Regions from separate parts of the Paenibacillus sp. FSL W7-1332 genome, predicted to be linked through region 2. Evidence: riboswitches for the same ligand, from Rfam matches in the RefSeq annotation. Region 2 holds a riboswitch; each other region holds the start of a gene.
What was found. Region 2 has a riboswitch for cyclic di-GMP ahead of MKX98_RS25375 (hypothetical protein). Riboswitches for the same ligand answer to the same signal wherever they lie in the genome.
Positions count from the first base shown of each region.

Region 1 (5,935 bases), 1.8 Mb from region 2:
ATGTGTATAAACGGACAACCATACGAGATGGTGTAAAGGATATATCGGAAGAAGCGATGAATTTAGGAACAACTTTTGTGACCGTTGGTTCATCAGGTCCAATGTTCTTTGATAACAAATCATTTGACTGGGATCATATCGTTTATGATGAAAATAAGCAGACGGGTGTTATTTTAGAATCAAACGATCAATCGCTCACCTTGAAAGCTTACAACAGCGACGGTGTTGAGATTGATTCATTTACGATTAAACAACCGGCCAATTATTTGGAATTAACGAGCGCAATTGTGGAAAATAACGTCTTGAAGGGCGTTGGGGTCTTGAATTACCCGAGCTCGCGTGAACGTGTCACCGTGATCGGGGAAAAGCGGGATCATACAGGTGAACAGCTGTTGGAAACAGTTATTCAAGAAGCAACGCTAGAACATCTCGGACGAGAACAAATCATCTTATTTGATAACCCTCTTGCATTTGGCGATGAACATACGATCGTCGTAAGATTGGTTAATAATCCAATCGATCAAGAGCCGTTAACAGACCCGTTCATAGCGAAAGAAGGAATGCTGGGCGATGGTTCGGAAGGCAATCCATATCAAATCAAAAGTGCCAGTGGACTTTATAAAATGCATGAATTCCCGGACAAACATTTTATTTTAGACCGGGACATTGATGGGAAGGGCGTGTTTTTCGAAGCGATTGGCGCAAATGGCACTCCATTTACGGGTACGTTTGATGGGCAAGGGCATACGATTACAGACGTTATGATCTCCTCAGGCGGCGCAGGTCTCTTTGCCATTAATGAAGGAATTATTCGAAATGTAGGAATCATCCATGCAGACATTGATGTTCGCCGGAGCAATGTTGGAATCCTGGTGGATCAGAATGATGGAATCGTGGAATATGCCTACAGTACCGGAGCTATTCGAGGCAATTCTACAGTTGGCGGTCTTGTGGGCTACTCGAACGGTATCGTTAGAAACAGTTATTCAACAGCTCGAGTTAATGCACGGGGCAAGCAAGCCGGCGGCATGATCGGGATTACGAATCGGGGGAGTATAACCGAACAGGTCTATGCCATGGGAGCCGTCATAGCAGAAGAATCCAATGCTGGCGGCATCAGCGGATACGGTTATAACAATACGGTCATTCAAAATAGTATGGCATTAAATCCATCGATTGTTACAGGTACGGCATCGAATCGAATTGTCGGCAGAGTGTTAGCTGGGGATAAGGCAACTTTAGTCAATAATTACGCCGATGAAAATATGTTTGTTAGCAGTGAGAACGTTACGGTCCCTGATCCAAACAATGAAAAAGGACAGGGGGTGGGTGCAGAAGCATTCACGAAGCCAGCTTTTTTCATGGAGACCCTTGGTTGGGACTTTGATTCGATCTGGATCTGGAATGAAGATGCCAAGCGTCCATTACTGCAAAGTAATTTGGAACAAATTAACGAAAACCATATTCCAAAGCCGAAGCTTGATCGGAATGAAGATGGGTACTACATCATTCGTTCGGTTAGTGAATTAAAGACCATTTCAGAATTTCCAAATGAAAATTATATATTGGAAAACGATCTTGATTTTGAAGGGCAGCTTTTTGATCCTTTATTTAAGGGGACGCCTTTCCTTGGCATATTTGATGGAAATAATAAATCCTTAACCAATTTCAAATCAGAAAATGGCGGCTTATTTCATCTCAATGGCGGAACGATTAAAAACATAGCCATGGTTAATGCACGCGTTACTGGCGGAAGTAATATCGGTATACTCGTTAACACGAACAACGGAACGGTAGAGAATAGTTATGTAACGGGCTCAATCGAAGGCTCCAGCACCGTGGGCGGTCTGGCGGGCTATTCCAATGGCATCGTGCGAAACAGCTATTCTACAGCAGATGTAACGGCCCAGTTGAACCAGGCTGGCGGCTTGATCGGCATTACAAACTCAGGCAGTTTAACGGAAAACGTGTATGCATCTGGAGCCGTTCGGGCGCTTAGAAGTAATGCAGGCGGAGTGACTGGCTACGGCTATAATGATACGGTTGTTAAAAACGTGATTGCTCTCAATCCTTCAGTCGTAACGCCGACGATGGCGAACCGTGTGGTGGGACGAGTGCTTGCGGGGCATACCGCAACGCTTGAGAATAATTATGCGTTTGATGGCATGATTGTGGATGTAGAAGGCGAAAGTATTGCCGCTGCTGACAACAGAAAAGGTTTAGGGCTATCCCAGCAACAGGTTGAAGATTCCAATACGTATATCCATATATTGAAATGGGATTTTGAGTCGGTTTGGATGTGGAATGATGCTTTACAGCGTCCGGTTTTGAACAGTAATCCCGAAGAGGCAAGCGAGCCTGTCGTGCCTTTAGAAAGAAATGAAGCAGGTTATTACAGAATCAAATCCATTGCTGATTTGAACGTTATGGAAAACTTCCCGGCGGAAAAGTATATGTTGGACCATGATTTGGATTACGCCGGACAACCGGCTGAATCGCTTTTTAAAGTGGTTTCGTTCATCGGTGTTTTGGATGGCGACGGGAAGAAAATAGTTAACTTTCATTCTTCGAGCGGCGGCTTATTCCATCTTAATGGCGGAGTGATTAAAAATATAGCCATGATCGATGCCAGCGTCACTGGCGGAAGCAGAATAGGCATACTCGTCAATACGAACAATGGCGAGGTAGAGAATAGTCTCTCAACCGGCTCCATTACAGGCTCCAGCACAGTGGGGGGGCTAGTAGGCTATTCCAATGGCATCGTAAGAAACAGCTATTCAACCGCGGATGTAACCGCTCAGGTAAGTCAGGCCGGCGGCCTAATCGGAATTACGAACTCGGGCAGCCTAACAGAAAACGTGTATGCGTCTGGAACCGTTCGAGCGATGACGAGCAATGCGGGCGGAGTGACTGGATACGGATACAATGATACGGTCGTCAGAAATGTCATTGCCTTGGGCCCTTCGGTTACGGCGCCAACGATGGCAAACCGGGTGATGGGACGAGTTCTTGCGGGGCACACCGCTACGCTCGAAAATAATTATGCATTTGACGGCATGATAGTGAATAAAGAAGGTGTCGCTGAAGGAGCTTTGACAAACCTTAAAGGATTAGGCCTATCTGAAAGTGAAATAGAGACTCCATCCACCTATACAGATAGGCTAGGGTGGGACTTTAACGCGATTTGGAGATGGGACGATATGGCTAAACGACCTCTTTTACAATCGGTATCAGCAGGCGACAATGACGAACCGGTTACACTGACTGAGATTGAGCTCGAGGGGCCGGTTGTACTGGTCGTTGGAGAGAATGCCCAAACGGTGACTACCGCAGTGTACAGCGATGGAAGCCGTGAAAAGGTGGAGGCAAACGTCATCTATACAAGCAGTGATCCAACTATAGCGGAGATCAGCGCTAGCGGTGTAGTGACGGCGAAGTCGGAAGGAACCGTACTCATCACGGCAGAGTATGAGGGCTTGACTTCATTCTATGAGCTAACCTTGACTCAGAAGCAAATCGATATGGAGGGGGTCACCCAAGGCGTGGATGCAGAAGCCGCGCTTCCGTTCACATCTTCGGTCTTTGTCGGAACGGGGGAGCGGTGGATCACGACCACCTTCCTAACATTTATGGCGGTGAAGCTATGAGACTGCTTAAGCGGAACGACATTTATTATGCCGGGAAAGGTAAATAAAAGACCCGATTAAAGGAACCCCAGGTATTGGGCAGTTTAATGAAATGAGTCCGGTAATTATGCCGGGCTCATTTTCTTTATATGTCTGGTTCCGGTTCCAACTTCGTATTTTTTCGCTGATAGACCTCGTTATGAAGCGCAGGATCAAAACAGCAGTTGACATTTAAAGAAATTTTATCGGAATAGCAAACCCTTTTATATCACTGAAAAGGGTAATCTACTGGCATTACAACTTTGTTTTGTTAGTATTCATCTTTCAAGTCCCTGGCTTGTATAGTTTTTGTATAGAAGTGAATGATACAATTCGCGATGGTAGAGAACCCCCAGGTGAAGAGACTTTTTGCATACTTAAGACTCTATCTATAACAAGCTTATTATTCAGGATATGTTCAGATTTGCCACATATAATGTCAAAAGAAGCTACCAAAGCACTATATTAGACATAATTTGATAAAATACAACAAACATAAGACCTGAGCACCTTGTATTTTTATGAAAAAAGAATCAAAATTTAAGTAGTTTTTCTACCAAGTATTACATATAAAGCTCGTACGATAAGAGCAAACCTGTTGAAAAGCGGGGACGCAAAGCTATAGGGGCTAATGGTGCTATTGACCTATGCCAGCCAGTTGCCGAATACGATGGAAACCTCCGTCTATTGGCATTTGCTTTTTGGATGGAGGTTTTTAGTTATTCTATTGAAGGAGTCGAGTGCTGTGAAATAGCCGTAAGTCTATCGGTTTTTCTGAGTCGAATACGCAGCTCTTAAGACCCTGACATAGCAGTTGAAAAAGTAGTGAAAAAGAGGTGGAAATGGGCCGTCACTACGGTGAAAATGGAAAACTTCACACCAAGAAAGGAATGGATCTAAATGCTAAGCAACAACATTAATTTGCGGAAAATTGGAGTTATGTTTCTGATTTTTACCCTTGTCTTCACGGGCCTTGGGGTAAGCTCAGGAATGCCAGTCATTTATGCTGCTTCTTCGGAAGTTTATGTATCTAGCGGAGGCGATGATACCACAGGTGATGGATCCCAAAATAATCCTTATGCTACTTTGTACAAAGCCTATCAAGAGGTTCCTGACGGGGGAACGATATATGTCCTGAACAATATCGATTTGTCAATCAATGCTGACAAGAAGTATCTTCATCTTCACCAAAACAAGAGTGTTACGATTTCGACAGACCCTAATGCAGTAAATGCCGCTGTCATTCAGCGCGGCTCGGCAAAGGGTGCTGCAAGCGGTGAGCCGGGAGGAGATAGAGACACCCTTATTCATCTTGAGCAGGGCCAGCTTACACTAAGAAATATTATCATTGACGCCAGCTTCGGTGGAGGTACTTTCCAAGGCAGAATTATGAATGTCTATGGGGGGAGACTGATCATTGAAGAGGGTGCTATTTTACGTAACAGTCCTTCCGATTTTGGAGGGAGCGCAATCTATTTCGAAGGTAAAGGCACAACTAGAGCGGTTATAGAAATGAAAGGTGGAGAAATCACAAGTAATAAACATACGACTTCAGGCTCGAGTGCGGTCTTAATTGTTAAAAATGCAGAGTTCATTATGACCGGAGGTAAAATCACTGACAATAGGGGCGGAGGGGTTGAGCTCTCGTCGAGCAACGATAATCGATTCGTTCTTTCCGGTACAGCACACATCTCGGGGAATACAGGATCGAGCCCACAAACTGAGCGAAACCTTGTTTTGCTAGGCAATATGTTCCTTGCTCTAGACAATAATTTTACCGGAGAAGCAGGTATTACAGCCCATAATCGCATGACTGTGGGAAGTAAGTTTGGAGTGGCAGCCGGAGCCGGTTTGACGGGGTTGGAGAACCTTTTTTCCGATAACGGTCATCTTCTTGCAAGTTATGGTGTAGGCAATAATGATTTGGTATGGAAATCATTTAAGAACGAATTAAGCCAACCAAGTACCAATGGCGAGAAAACAGGGACGAATCCGACATTGAGCGGTGTAACAGAACCTTTTGCGAAAGTAACGATTAAGATCGTTAGTGCAGCAGACCCGACATTTATCATCACTGAGGAGAGGACTGCTGACGCGAACGGAAACTGGGAGTTCCCAGTTGACAAAGCCCTGAATACAGGTGCATATACGGTCAATGTTACAGCTAGTATAAATAACAATCAGTCGGAAACTGTGACTAGACAATTTGAAGTAGTAGACAAAACGGCACTGCAAGGGAAGTACGATGAAATTACAGCCGAAAACCTGGT
Region 1 covers NZ_CP150209.1:7,407,702-7,413,636, reverse strand. Annotated here, with positions in the region: gene MKX98_RS33575 (CehA/McbA family metallohydrolase) at 1-3,647, shown strand, start outside; cyclic di-GMP riboswitch class I at 4,244-4,331, shown strand; gene MKX98_RS33570 (S-layer homology domain-containing protein) at 4,566-5,935, shown strand, end outside.
Region 1: linked by a shared signal. The riboswitch ahead of MKX98_RS33570 (S-layer homology domain-containing protein) and the one ahead of MKX98_RS25375 (hypothetical protein) in region 2 are both predicted to bind cyclic di-GMP.

Region 2 (5,935 bases):
TGATGCGTCCAAGGTGTGATGGTGTCCTTGAATAATCTGTATCGGCATGTCGTATCCCCTTTTCCCCGGCATAATGGGCTATTTTAGTAACAGTATATTTGCCCAAAACCAAGGAGTGCTCAGATCCTCTAATGGATTCAGCAGCAGCGATGGAATATTAAATCCGGATGTGGTGATAATTAGGAAGCATGGAAATAAAGAAAATGTTCTGTTCTACACGAACTTCAAGTCCGAGGAGCGATACCATGGAGAAGACCAAAAAGCGAAAACTGAATATCAGCTTTCATAGCGATATCGACCTGCAGACCGACTCCGAGGAGACACAAGACAGCGAATCCACCGGAAAATCAAAAACTTCTACCGGTTCAAAGGGTCAAGTGTGGGAATTTATCGCACTGGCAACGATCCCGATCGTGCTCGTTTTTGGCAATTCCATGCTAGTTCCGGGGCTTCCTGAAATGCAAAGGGAACTGGGTATCAGTAAATTCCAAAGCAGCTTGATCATCACGATTTTCTCCTTGGCAGCTGGCTTATTTATTCCGATTATTGGTTATTTGTCCGATCGATTTGGACGCAAAGTTATTATTATACCCGCCCTGATCATATATGGAGGTGCCGGTATTCTGGCAGGATTCGGTGCTATTTGGAACTCTTTTGGGGTGATTATTACCGCGAGGGCGATTCAGGGGCTAGCGGCCGCCGGAACAGCACCGATTGCCATGGCGCTCGTCGGCGATTTATACGATGGCGGGACAGAGAGCAAGGCACTGGGACTAATCGAAGCCTCCAATGGCGCCGGCAAGGTACTCAGCCCGATCATCGGCTCCCTGCTTATGCTGATCGTATGGTATGCTTCCTTCTTTGCATTTCCCGTGTTCTGTGCACTATCGTTGTTGGCCGTCATTTTTATGATCAAAGAATCAAAACAACATTCAAAGCAAGAACTAAGGAAGTACCTTGGAAAAATCGGGGACATCTTTAAAGAAAAAGGCCGCTGGCTCATCACTGCTTTTTTTGCCGGTTCGCTGGGGCTATTCATTTTGTTTGGCATACTGTTTTATCTATCCAACATTCTTGAAGACAAGCCTTATAACATTGACGGGGTCGTGAAGGGCTTGATTTTGGCCATTCCATTACTTGGGATGGTTATCACTTCCTATACGACGGGAAGCTTGATCAAGAAGAATGGCCTGTTGATTCGTTGGCTGATGAATATCGGACTGATTGCCATGACCCTGTCTCTGGCAGCTACACTTTTCTTTTTTAAGAACATTTATGTGTTTATCGGGCTGCTGACAGTCAGCTGCATCGGAACCGGAATGCTTCTTCCTTGCCTGAATACGATGATCACCGGTGCAGTTGAGAAAAGTGAGCGAGGGATGATTACATCCCTTTATAATAGCTTGCGATTTTTGGGAGTTGCAGCAGGGCCGCCCTTGTTCGGGTGGATGATGGATAAATCGGATCAGGTTGTTTTTATAACCGTGTCTTCACTATCTTTGGTTACTCTAGGTTTGGTGTTCTTTTTGATTAAGCCGCCTCGGCAGATCGGATGACCGTGACGAATCCCTATGACAAAAGATGGGCACCTGTCAATGGGTATGAGCATATTATGCCAATGTCATTGGATTAAACGACTAAATCAAAAAGAATTGAGGAGATCCTAGAATGAACAGTTCTCTGCGAACAGTTTGGCCCATGGAGATATGTGATCCGAGCGGGCTGCGCGAAAATCCCGAACACGGCAAAAAAGACCACGACACCTACGGGGTCATGGAACGCGGGATGACGATGGTTATTGATAAAGGCCTGGGTAGAAACATGTTCTCAGATGTGATTGAAACAGCCTCGGATTACATCGATTGTGTCAAATTCGGTTTTGGGACGGCTCCGCTGTATAAAACGGAAATGCTGCTATACAAAATCAATCTAGCCAAACAACATGGAATCACGGTCATGCCCGGCGGGACCTTGCTTGAGACAGCCGTGCAGCAAGATGTCGTCCCCGCATTTTTTAATACCGTTTGCCGTCTTGGATTTAACGCGATAGAAGTATCTGACGGCACGATTGAGATGTCGCGAAAAAAACGAACGGAACTCATTCGGGAAGGTAAACAACGCGGACTTCGGGTTTATACGGAGTATGGTAAAAAACAATCCGGTTCCCACATCGACGCCGAAATGCTCGCGTATACAATGGAAGCGGATTTAGACGTAGGCGCGGAGTTTATCATTGTTGAAGCGCGCGAGTCTGGACTAGGCATCGGTATTTACGATAAGCATGGCGAGTGCCAGGAAGAAATGATAAATAATATCATCGACAACGTGTCGGATGCAAGAAAGCTGATTTGGGAGGCACCTCTTAAGCAGCAGCAAGCGATGCTTCTCCGCAAATTTGGATCTCATGTACATTTGGGAAATATCCAACCCACCGAAGTGCTTTCCCTTGAAACGATGCGCCGGGGTCTTCGTCAAGATACGTTTGAACTCGGGGTGAGAGAGAAACAAACCGATGGATTTTGTTACGTAATTTAAACATAGACCAAACCACAAGAGAATGATAAATACTAGCGGGCTGCCTATGGATATCTCCAGAGTCAGCCTATACATATTTTCGTTAAAAAGATCTATCCCGGTATCCCCTCCAGGGAACAAGCATACACTTAAAAAAGCAGGACTAGCTTGTTACTCTAATCGATGAAGGATGATTCCGTGTGAACTTACAGATCCTACCCGGGCGGAAGAGCCCCTTTTTCTATCGTCATGCTTCCAAGAAACTTTTCTACATTACCGCCGGCTCCATCATTCAAGGTTTTGCCATGGCCATGTTCTTGTTTCCTCACGCCATTCCTTCGGGAGGAGGAGCAGGGATCGCGGTGCTTCTGAACCATGCGTTTGAGATCCCGATGAGTCTCGGACTGTGGCTGGCTAATTTTATTTTCCTTGCCTTTACAGTCCCTTATCTTGATGGAGTCAGTGCCTTCGGGACCATATTTGTTATAACAGTGACGTCCGTTTCCGTTAATTTCTTCGAGGTGTTCCTAGAACCCCCGTTCGGCAACGTATGGATCGATCTTCTATTCGGCTCGGTTATTCTCGGAACAGGTGTCGCCATCCTCATAAAGCAGAGGGTATCGAATGGGGGAATCGGTTATGTTGCCTTAGCCATTTATAAGTATAAAAGAATCAACCCGGGCACCTCATTGTTCTGGATGAATGGAATCATATTCGCTTTCGCTGCCTATGTGATCGATTGGAAAATTATTATCCTTGCAGTTGTATGCCAGTGGATATCGACCCGGATCATTAACTGGATTCACCAGTTCCCTCCCCCGAAATCGGTCTATCAACCCGCTTGGCGCAAAAAGTGATTCTGTATACGTGTAAGAGTGATTTACAAATCTAACAAAAATATGGGAATTTGGGTCGTACGACCTATATTAAATGAAAAACAATGTAAGTTATAGTTTGAATAAGTCATAACATGTTTGGATATTCGACAAATTCATACTCTTCGTACGACAATAGCAAACCCGCTGAAAAGCGGCGACGCAAAGCTACAGGGGCTAATGTGGATCTGCTTAAGACCGTGATGCCAGCCAGCTGCCGAATACGACGGAAGCCTCCGTCTCTTCTTACTAGTTTTTCCACCTATGTCTTTAAGCTGATGGAGGCTATTTGTGTTGTTTATTAAATTTTATGAAAGGGGGACCTGTACTAGTCTTAACAGTCTTATCTACCTGAAAAGGGACTTTAAATATATTGAAAGGCAGGTGAATCGTAGATATAATTTTCGGCACACAATCGAATCGTTTCGTACGATAATAGCAAACCCACTGAAAAGTGGCGACGCAAAGCTATAGGGGCTAATGCGGATCTGCCTAAGACCGCGATGCCAGCCAGTTGCCGAATACGACGGAAGCCTCCGTCCTATTTTGCTATGGTTATCTTAATGGATGGTGGTTTTTTATTGTTTATTTTCGCTTATAAGCTACCGAATTCAGAAGCGGAGATGACTAGAAGATCGATTTCATTATTAATCACTTATTCTTAAAAGGAAGAAGGGAAAATAATGGGCCGTAGAACACTGCTGGAAGCAAACGATCATTTTCCTAATATCCTCAGTATGTCTGAAATAAAAGGAAGGTTGATTGAACGGAAAGAAATTTTATATTTGCTGCAAGAGGAAACCAGGAATATGAACGATTTGCTGTCCATACCTTATTTATTTGTTATAACAGATACGGATGGTGCCGTTATCGATTATTGCGGCACGGATTTGTTAAAAGGATATTTTGAAAGAAATAATATAAAAAAAGGCACATCATTTGCGATGAAAACCGCAGGGGTCAATGCCATTTCTTTATCGATGGAAAATTAATCGGTTTCTGTCGTAATTGGTACCCGGCACACCAACCAATTGTTTGCCGAGCTGTCATGTGTATGTACGCCAATTCGAATAAAAAATGTGATTATAGGCTACCTTGGCCTGAGTTTTCATTATTTACACGAGGTTACATTTGCCATACCACTCATTGAACACCTGGCTAAAAATATTGAAGAAAAACTGCCTCAAAAGGACCCCATTCTACAAAAAGAGCTGACTTATTCTCACTTTGACCAATATGAATTAACAAATCGTGAGAAAGAGATAGCTTATGGATGGCTGGAAAATAAAAACGTACCTGAAATTGCGGGCATTTATGGGATTAGTCAAAGCACGGTCCGTACTTTTATTAAAAAGATATACGCAAAGACGAGCGTTAATCATAAAGGAGCATTCCTTAGGAAATTTACTTAAAATTTAAATTAAAATACATAAGTATAAACTACCCAATTTTGGGTATTTTTTTTGTTTAAGTCGAATTTTATACTTTAAAGTAAGTTGTCGTTGAAGGATTAATGAACATTTTGACAATTTCATACTTCGTACGACAATAGCAAACCCATCGAAAGGTGGCGACGTAAAGCTACGGGGACTAAGGTGGATATAAACACTATGCCAGCCAGTTGCCGAATACGACGGGACCCCAGTCTATTTAATCATGGCGGGGGGTTTTTGTGTTTTGAGTGATATTGCTAAAGGTGGTGAAAAAATATAAAAATGTCTAATTGTAGTCTTCAGAAGATTAGAGGCAAACTATCTCACCAAATATCGTCAGCAACCTATTCTACATATTTATGCCTGTAGGGATGTCTTCTTGGGAGGAAAATCTAGAGTATGGACAAAACTAACAAAAAACATTTACTTGATGATGTTGAGACGAAGATTAATCAAGGTCTTTTCTCTGAAGCATTTAATGCCCTTTATCATGGATTAGACAGCATACGCAGACATTCTTCAAAAAAAGATTGGAAGCAGTTTATTGCCCAATATCGTCAACATGCAGTAAGCTATTTTTTCTTACAAGAACCGTTTTCTCGTCGAGCATTTGACAAACCGCGCGGTTATGCTGGTGATCCCGTAATGATGGATTCCATCTATGACTTCGACAAAACAGCACCGCCACCTTACGAGGGCAGACAAGCAGAAATTTCCGAGCTTCTCAACTACGAGCTTAATCGTATAAGTTATGCAAATGATGCTGTTCGCGAAAGAAAACGTATATTTTCCAGCAAGATTGACGAAACAGCAGAACGAGTTGCGAACCCTTATATTCTCTCTTTTCCTAGCGGCCATTTGAGAGAAGTATTGGAAAGTGTCGCGGTTAAGAATAAACGCATTGGGAAATTTGTTGCTATTGATCAAGATCAGGAGGCCCTTTCGGTTGCAGCGGAAATCATAAAAGACTTTGGCGAAACGATTCCTGCCTCCATAGTTGACATCATTGAAAATGAAGTGCCTCTTCCTGGATTTGATTTTATATACAGTGTTGGTGTATTTGATTATCTGCCCAACGGAGTTGCCAAAAAATTAGTTAACGAATTATTTAAT
Region 2 covers NZ_CP150209.1:5,629,378-5,635,312, reverse strand. Annotated here, with positions in the region: gene MKX98_RS25395 (2-phosphosulfolactate phosphatase) at 1-48, opposite strand, end outside; gene MKX98_RS25390 (MFS transporter) at 246-1,556, shown strand; gene MKX98_RS25385 (phosphosulfolactate synthase) at 1,669-2,535, shown strand; gene MKX98_RS25380 (YitT family protein) at 2,787-3,371, shown strand; cyclic di-GMP riboswitch class I at 3,517-3,611, shown strand; cyclic di-GMP riboswitch class I at 3,817-3,911, shown strand; gene MKX98_RS25375 (hypothetical protein) at 4,073-4,381, shown strand; gene MKX98_RS25370 (LuxR C-terminal-related transcriptional regulator) at 4,469-4,801, shown strand; cyclic di-GMP riboswitch class I at 4,930-5,018, shown strand; partial or broken gene MKX98_RS25365 (class I SAM-dependent methyltransferase) at 5,222-5,905, shown strand.

Region 3 (5,935 bases), 1.7 Mb from region 2:
GCACACAGCAATCCTCGATTGACCATTGGAACGGACGGCAATGTGTACGGTACCATTTATACGGGATATGTTGCTGACCATACTTATACGAGCAAGATGTTTAAGATTGACACAGCAAGCAAATCGCTGTCCATCTTGTTGGAGAGCAATGCGGAAAAGCTGGCGCAGGACGACTTTGGCAATTTCTATTTCAAATATGGCAGCGAGCTAATGAAGTATAGCGACCCGAATCTGGTCATGCCGCTAGACAAAGTACAGCTCGAGGCTGAATCGCTCCAGCTTCACCCGGGAGATGAGGTCGGTTATTCCTACGAAGTCTTCCTTGAGAGAGGAAGAACGACTAAGGAGTTATCCGGCGCTCACATTGAGTATTTGAGCAGCCGTCCGGATAAGGCGGCGATCGACCCCAAAGGAAAGATTATCGCCAAGCATCCGGGGCAAGCCGAGTTGTCGATTCGAATTACATTGAACGGGGTAACGGTTGAATCCAATAAAATCAAGGTGAAAATAACCGGACCTTTGTAAAACTGTTCATGACATATAGCAATATGAGGCCGTTGTCCTGGACAACGGCTCTTTATTTTATTATCCAGTGATCCATTAGACCGGGAACTTGAAGGATGGAATTACCAAGTGGGTTGAACTTATGAAAGTTTTCTGATCGGAAGCGAGATGTCCTTACCAGTTAAAGACGGTAATTTAGTCCCGTTTGACAAGAGGCAAAAGTTATAGGGTTTTATGATTTCTGCTGTCGCAATTAGGTCAATGGATATAGGAGTGAAGTTAAAAAATAGAACTATTTTCTTGATCAGCCATCATCTAATATCCAAGTAATTACAGAAAATCGCAGCCTTTCTTTTGAACAGAATAGCTTTAATACATAGTTAAGTGAAGTGTAGTGAAGTCGAGGAGTGGAAAAAATTAGTAAAGATTAACTATCGCGACCTAGTGTTTCATGAGGGTTATCAATATCATCAAAACCATTCTTGAAAGACAATATTGAACAAAAGACCTATCGATTTTCATTTGGAAACAAGATACAGTAATTGTAAATCGAATACATAATATAATCATGGTTTACAATTTAAATACTATTTTTGTACGACAATAGCAAACCCACCGAAAGGTGGCGACGCAAAGCTATAGGGGCTAATGCGGGATCTACTGCGACCGCAATGCCAGCCAGTTGCCGAATACAACGGGAAACCTCCGTTTTATTCATTATTTTGAATTGAAGAAAGGGGTTTTTTTGACGTTCCAAAAAACAACGGTGGCTTCGCTATAAAAAACTAGTTTGGGGTTGAAGGGGGACATTACTTGATCGCAGAATGCGAAGAGGATTTTTCTGTTCGTTAACAATCAGACATTAATGAATCGATTATCCGGGAGGTTGATGGTCATGGAACAAACGACTTGTGATGTATCAATTGACGAATTGCCGAGGGGGGGATGGGCCGACGATGAAGGAAACCAGGTTCGTTTTTCCCTTGATTTTGCAACGACCCGAAAACTCCATGAACTTGCGTTCAATTTCGGAATAACTGTGGATATGGCACTTATGGCTTGTTATTCGATCCTGCTTGCCAAATATACCGGCGAGGATGATCCTGTAATTGGGTATCTGTTGGAAAGACAGATGTTTCCTATACGTTACTCTCCTACTGTACATAAGCCATTAGGTAAGTTTCTGATAGAAGTCAAGCATACCACGATGCAAGCACTCGAAGATCGGAATATGCGAAAGAATTTGAGCGGCAACCCGTTCATCAAAGCGGCGTTTACTTGGCAAAACGCCAATGCCACTCCTTATGAATCCGATCAGCTGGGGACGTTTGAGCTTGCTTTGACGGCTTTTAAGAAGGAATTTATCATGATACACCTTGAATATTCGGCCCGCTCCTACAGAAAAGAAACGATCGAGCAGATGAGCGGCCACTTGAGCCGAATCGTGCATGAAGTAGTTGATTTCCCCGAGAAGGTGATTGCCGACATACGTATGATGTCGGAAGAAGAGGAGAGACAGATTCAGGCTTTCAGCGGATCTAAGACGGACTATCCTTCCAGCCAAACGGTCCATTACTTGTTTGAGGAACAGGTCCGTTTAACCCCCGATCGCCCGGCGGTCATGATCGAGGACCATCAGATGTCCTATCGGGAATTGAACGAACGCGCGAATCAGCTTGCAAAAGCACTGCAGGATCACGGCGTTAAGCCGGAGAGCGTCGTTGGCATTGTCGCGGATCGGTCTGTCAATATGATTGTCGGGCTTACAGCCAAATTGAAAGCTGGCGGCGCTTATATGCCCATCGAAGCCGATTTTCCGTGCGAAAGAATCGAATATATGCTCAAGGACAGTCGAGCGGGATTTTTACTGGCTCCTTCCAGTTGGAAGCCTGACATAGCATTTGAGGGAAAAGTAATTTATTGGGACAACGCGCAGCTAAGCCTTGACAGCTGTCCCCATACGATATCTGCAGCAACCTCGCAAAGTCTAGCCTATATCATCTATACTTCCGGATCAATTGGGACACCGAAAGGAGTAATGGTTGAGCATCGTAACATCGTAAGACTGGTCAAGAATACCAATTATTTCAACTTTTCCAAGGAGCATCGAATTTTGCAAACCGGTACAATAACATTCGATGCGTCGACCTTTGAAATTTGGGGATCCCTTTTGAACGGATCTACTTTGTATTTGATGAAGGACACGGACCTATTTGACCTTTACAAATTGAAGGAAACCATCATCGGCCACCGCATTACGGCTTGGTTTCTGACTACGGCTCAATTCCATAATCTGGCCGAACAGGACCCAGACGCCTTTCGTACGTTAGACACCTTGCTAATCGGCGGAGAAGCGTTATCGCCGAAGCACGTAAATGCCGTAAGGAAGAGGTGCCCCGATCTGCGGATGATCAATATGTACGGTCCAACGGAAAACACGACGTTCTCCACTTATTTCCCGATCGAACGTGATTTCATATCGACCATTCCAATTGGCAGACCAATATGCAATTCATCCGCTTATATTCTTGATAAACAGTTGAAGCTTCAGCCGTTCGGAGTAGTAGGAGAGCTTTGCGTCGGAGGAGACGGTATCGCGCGGGGGTATGTGAATCAGCTGGAATTGACAGAAGCCAAGTTTGTGGAACATCCGCTCCTCGGGGAAAGGTTATATCGAACGGGGGATTTGGCCCTGTGGCTGCCGGATGGCAATATCGAAATGATCGGGCGAATCGACGATCAAGTAAAGATCCGAGGGTATCGAGTGGAACCGGGAGAAATCGAGACCCGGCTATTGGAACACAACGCAATCTCGAAAGCCGCGGTAGCCGTCAAAGCAGACGGAAGTGGAAATCCGATAATATGTGCGTATTTTGTTGCGAAACAGGTGTTGTCCGAAACGGAAGTCAAGGCGTATTTAGCCCGGAATTTGCCTGAATATTTCCTGCCTTCACTTGTGGTGCAGATGGAAAGTTTGCCGCTTACCCCTAACGGGAAAGTCGATAAAAAAGCTCTGCCGGACCCTGATCTTCTTCGTCCGATGCTCGTCAACTGAGACGAACCGCTAAACGAAACGCAGCAAATGCTTAAAAAGATCTGGCTGTACAAGGATGTGGAGCAAATCGAGACCGCATTTGACCCGATCTATCGATGTTTATCGTCCAGTCATCACCAATGATGGATGGGAGCACACTAATTTGGGTAGGGAGCAAGGAAGGAAAAAAGTGAACAAAACAGATAAAGTGAAGTCAAGGCTAAAGTATGATGACGGCAAGCAGTCACCCTAAAACAAGGTTGACTGCTTTTTCTTTTGTGAGGAGTTTAAACTTGCTGCTCCTTCCGCCACTGTCGGATTGTCATTAAAATTATTCTAAAGTTACTTCAACCGACAGGGGATTGCCCCCCGTTGTATAATTCATTAATACAAAAGCATGTCCACATTACATAGGGGCGGGGTTATGATGCGCAAATCATGGTTTAAACGACTACTATTGTCCTACATGCCGGTATTTATGATTGTCATCACGTTTATTTTCTTTGTTTTCTTTCAAATGTTCAGTGAGCAAAGCCGTCGCGAGGCGCTGAATGCCAATAAGACGCTGTCCCTACAGGCGATGCGGATCGTGGATACGTCGCTCAAAGTGATCGATAATATGATCGTCCTCGAGAGTATCAACAGCGAGTCTTTGAACAATTTTTTTAAAGCAAACTCAGGAAGTGATGCCTACATCAACATCAGGGCCGTGCAGAAGCTTAAGGAATTGATCAATTACTATCCTTTGATCGATTCCATTTACTTGGTGCGATATTCGGACGGATATGTGTTGAGTGATGCAACCAACGCTTATATCGGTTCATATCCTGACCGCAAATTTATCGAAGAATATCAGGTGTCGAAGACTCCAAAGTGGACCGGTGGGCGCAGTTTCGAGCAATTCAAAATGATTGGCGGTAAACAGGTGGTCAGTCTGGTGCGGGGATCGCCATACATGAAAAATAATCTCGGCATGATCGTGGTTAACGTTTCGGCGGATTCGCTGAAAAAATTGACGGAGAATATGTACGAATCCAAGGTCAGCTTCATCCAGGTTAAAGATGCTTCCGGTCAGCTGTTGTTCGGGAGTGAGGCGAAAGTTAAAGAATCCGAGCTCTTCTCGGAATATACCTCGGACTACACCGGTTGGAAATATGGAAGCGGTCTCATCAATGGCGGATATGTCAACACGATTTCAGAACTCTATAATCTGTGGTTTGTGATCGGACTCCTCATGATCGCCGCCGGATTCATCTGGATGATCTATGTGACTCGGCGCAATGCCAGACCGATCGAGCGGATCGCCGAGCGATTCAGCGACTATTCCCTGCCTGTAAGGGGCGCGGGCTTATGGAAAGGCAGTCCCGATGAGTTCGCATTTATTGAGTCGGCGTTCGATCATATCCTGGAGCAGTCCAGGCAATACCAGGAAAAATACCAGGAAGATCTTCATCTGCGGACAAGGTATCTGTTCCATCAGCTGATTGAGGGACAAACCGATATGAGTCTGGAAGAGTGGCAGGAGGAAGCCGCCATACTGAATTTACCCGAGCCGCTGGACCGGTTTAGGTTACTCATCATTGAAATGGACAACTACGGAGAGTTCTGCCGGAAGTATACGGCGAGTGATCAGAATCTGCTGAAATTCGTCCTCCGGAACGTGGTGAACGAGATTGCGATGAAGGAGAGTATTCGTTTGTGGTCGGAATGGACGTCGCCCTCCTGCCTTGCCGTCATTTACTTTGAGGGGGACGAGACAGAGGAGAGAGAGGGAGAAGCTTTATCCCGTTTTGGCGCGAAAATGCGGGGCTGGACCGAGCAAAATTTGAAATTTACCGTTACGATTGGAAGCGGCGAGGAGGTTTATCGGATCCAAGACCTGTCCAAGTCGTATAAAAGCGCAGCCCAAGCGCTTAAATACAAAATCGTACTCGGGGAAAACCGTCTGATTCGTTGCGAGGATATCGCCGGCACCAGCCATGCCGAAGTGTACGCTCACCTAGGAGAAATCAGCTCGATTATTCAATCCTACCGAATGCTGAACATAGGGTGGGAGGAGGCATATGAGGCATGGTTCGCACAGTTAAAGGGCAGCCTTCTTACCAATGAAGAGATATTTAACCTTATGAATTATTTACTGTACAACGTCGGCCGGGAGCTTTCGGACATGAATAAGGATGTCTACCGCGAGTGGTCCCAGGTACGGCTTCCCCTACTTACGGAAATGCTGGACCATGGCAGTTCACTGGAGCAGCTGCGGATTGAAATCAAGCAAGTCATGACCAGTTTGTTCGAATCCGTGGGTCAGCTACAAGAAGGCAGGCAGTACGCAGCGCTTATCCGGGAGATCTGCAAGCTGATCGAACAGGACTATGCCAACCCGGATTTGTCGCTGGA
Region 3 covers NZ_CP150209.1:3,928,792-3,934,726, reverse strand. Annotated here, with positions in the region: gene MKX98_RS17525 (hypothetical protein) at 1-525, shown strand, start outside; cyclic di-GMP riboswitch class I at 1,100-1,194, shown strand; gene MKX98_RS17520 (amino acid adenylation domain-containing protein) at 1,400-3,559, shown strand; gene MKX98_RS17515 (AraC family transcriptional regulator) at 3,963-5,935, shown strand, end outside.
Region 3: linked by a shared signal. The riboswitch ahead of MKX98_RS17520 (amino acid adenylation domain-containing protein) and the one ahead of MKX98_RS25375 (hypothetical protein) in region 2 are both predicted to bind cyclic di-GMP.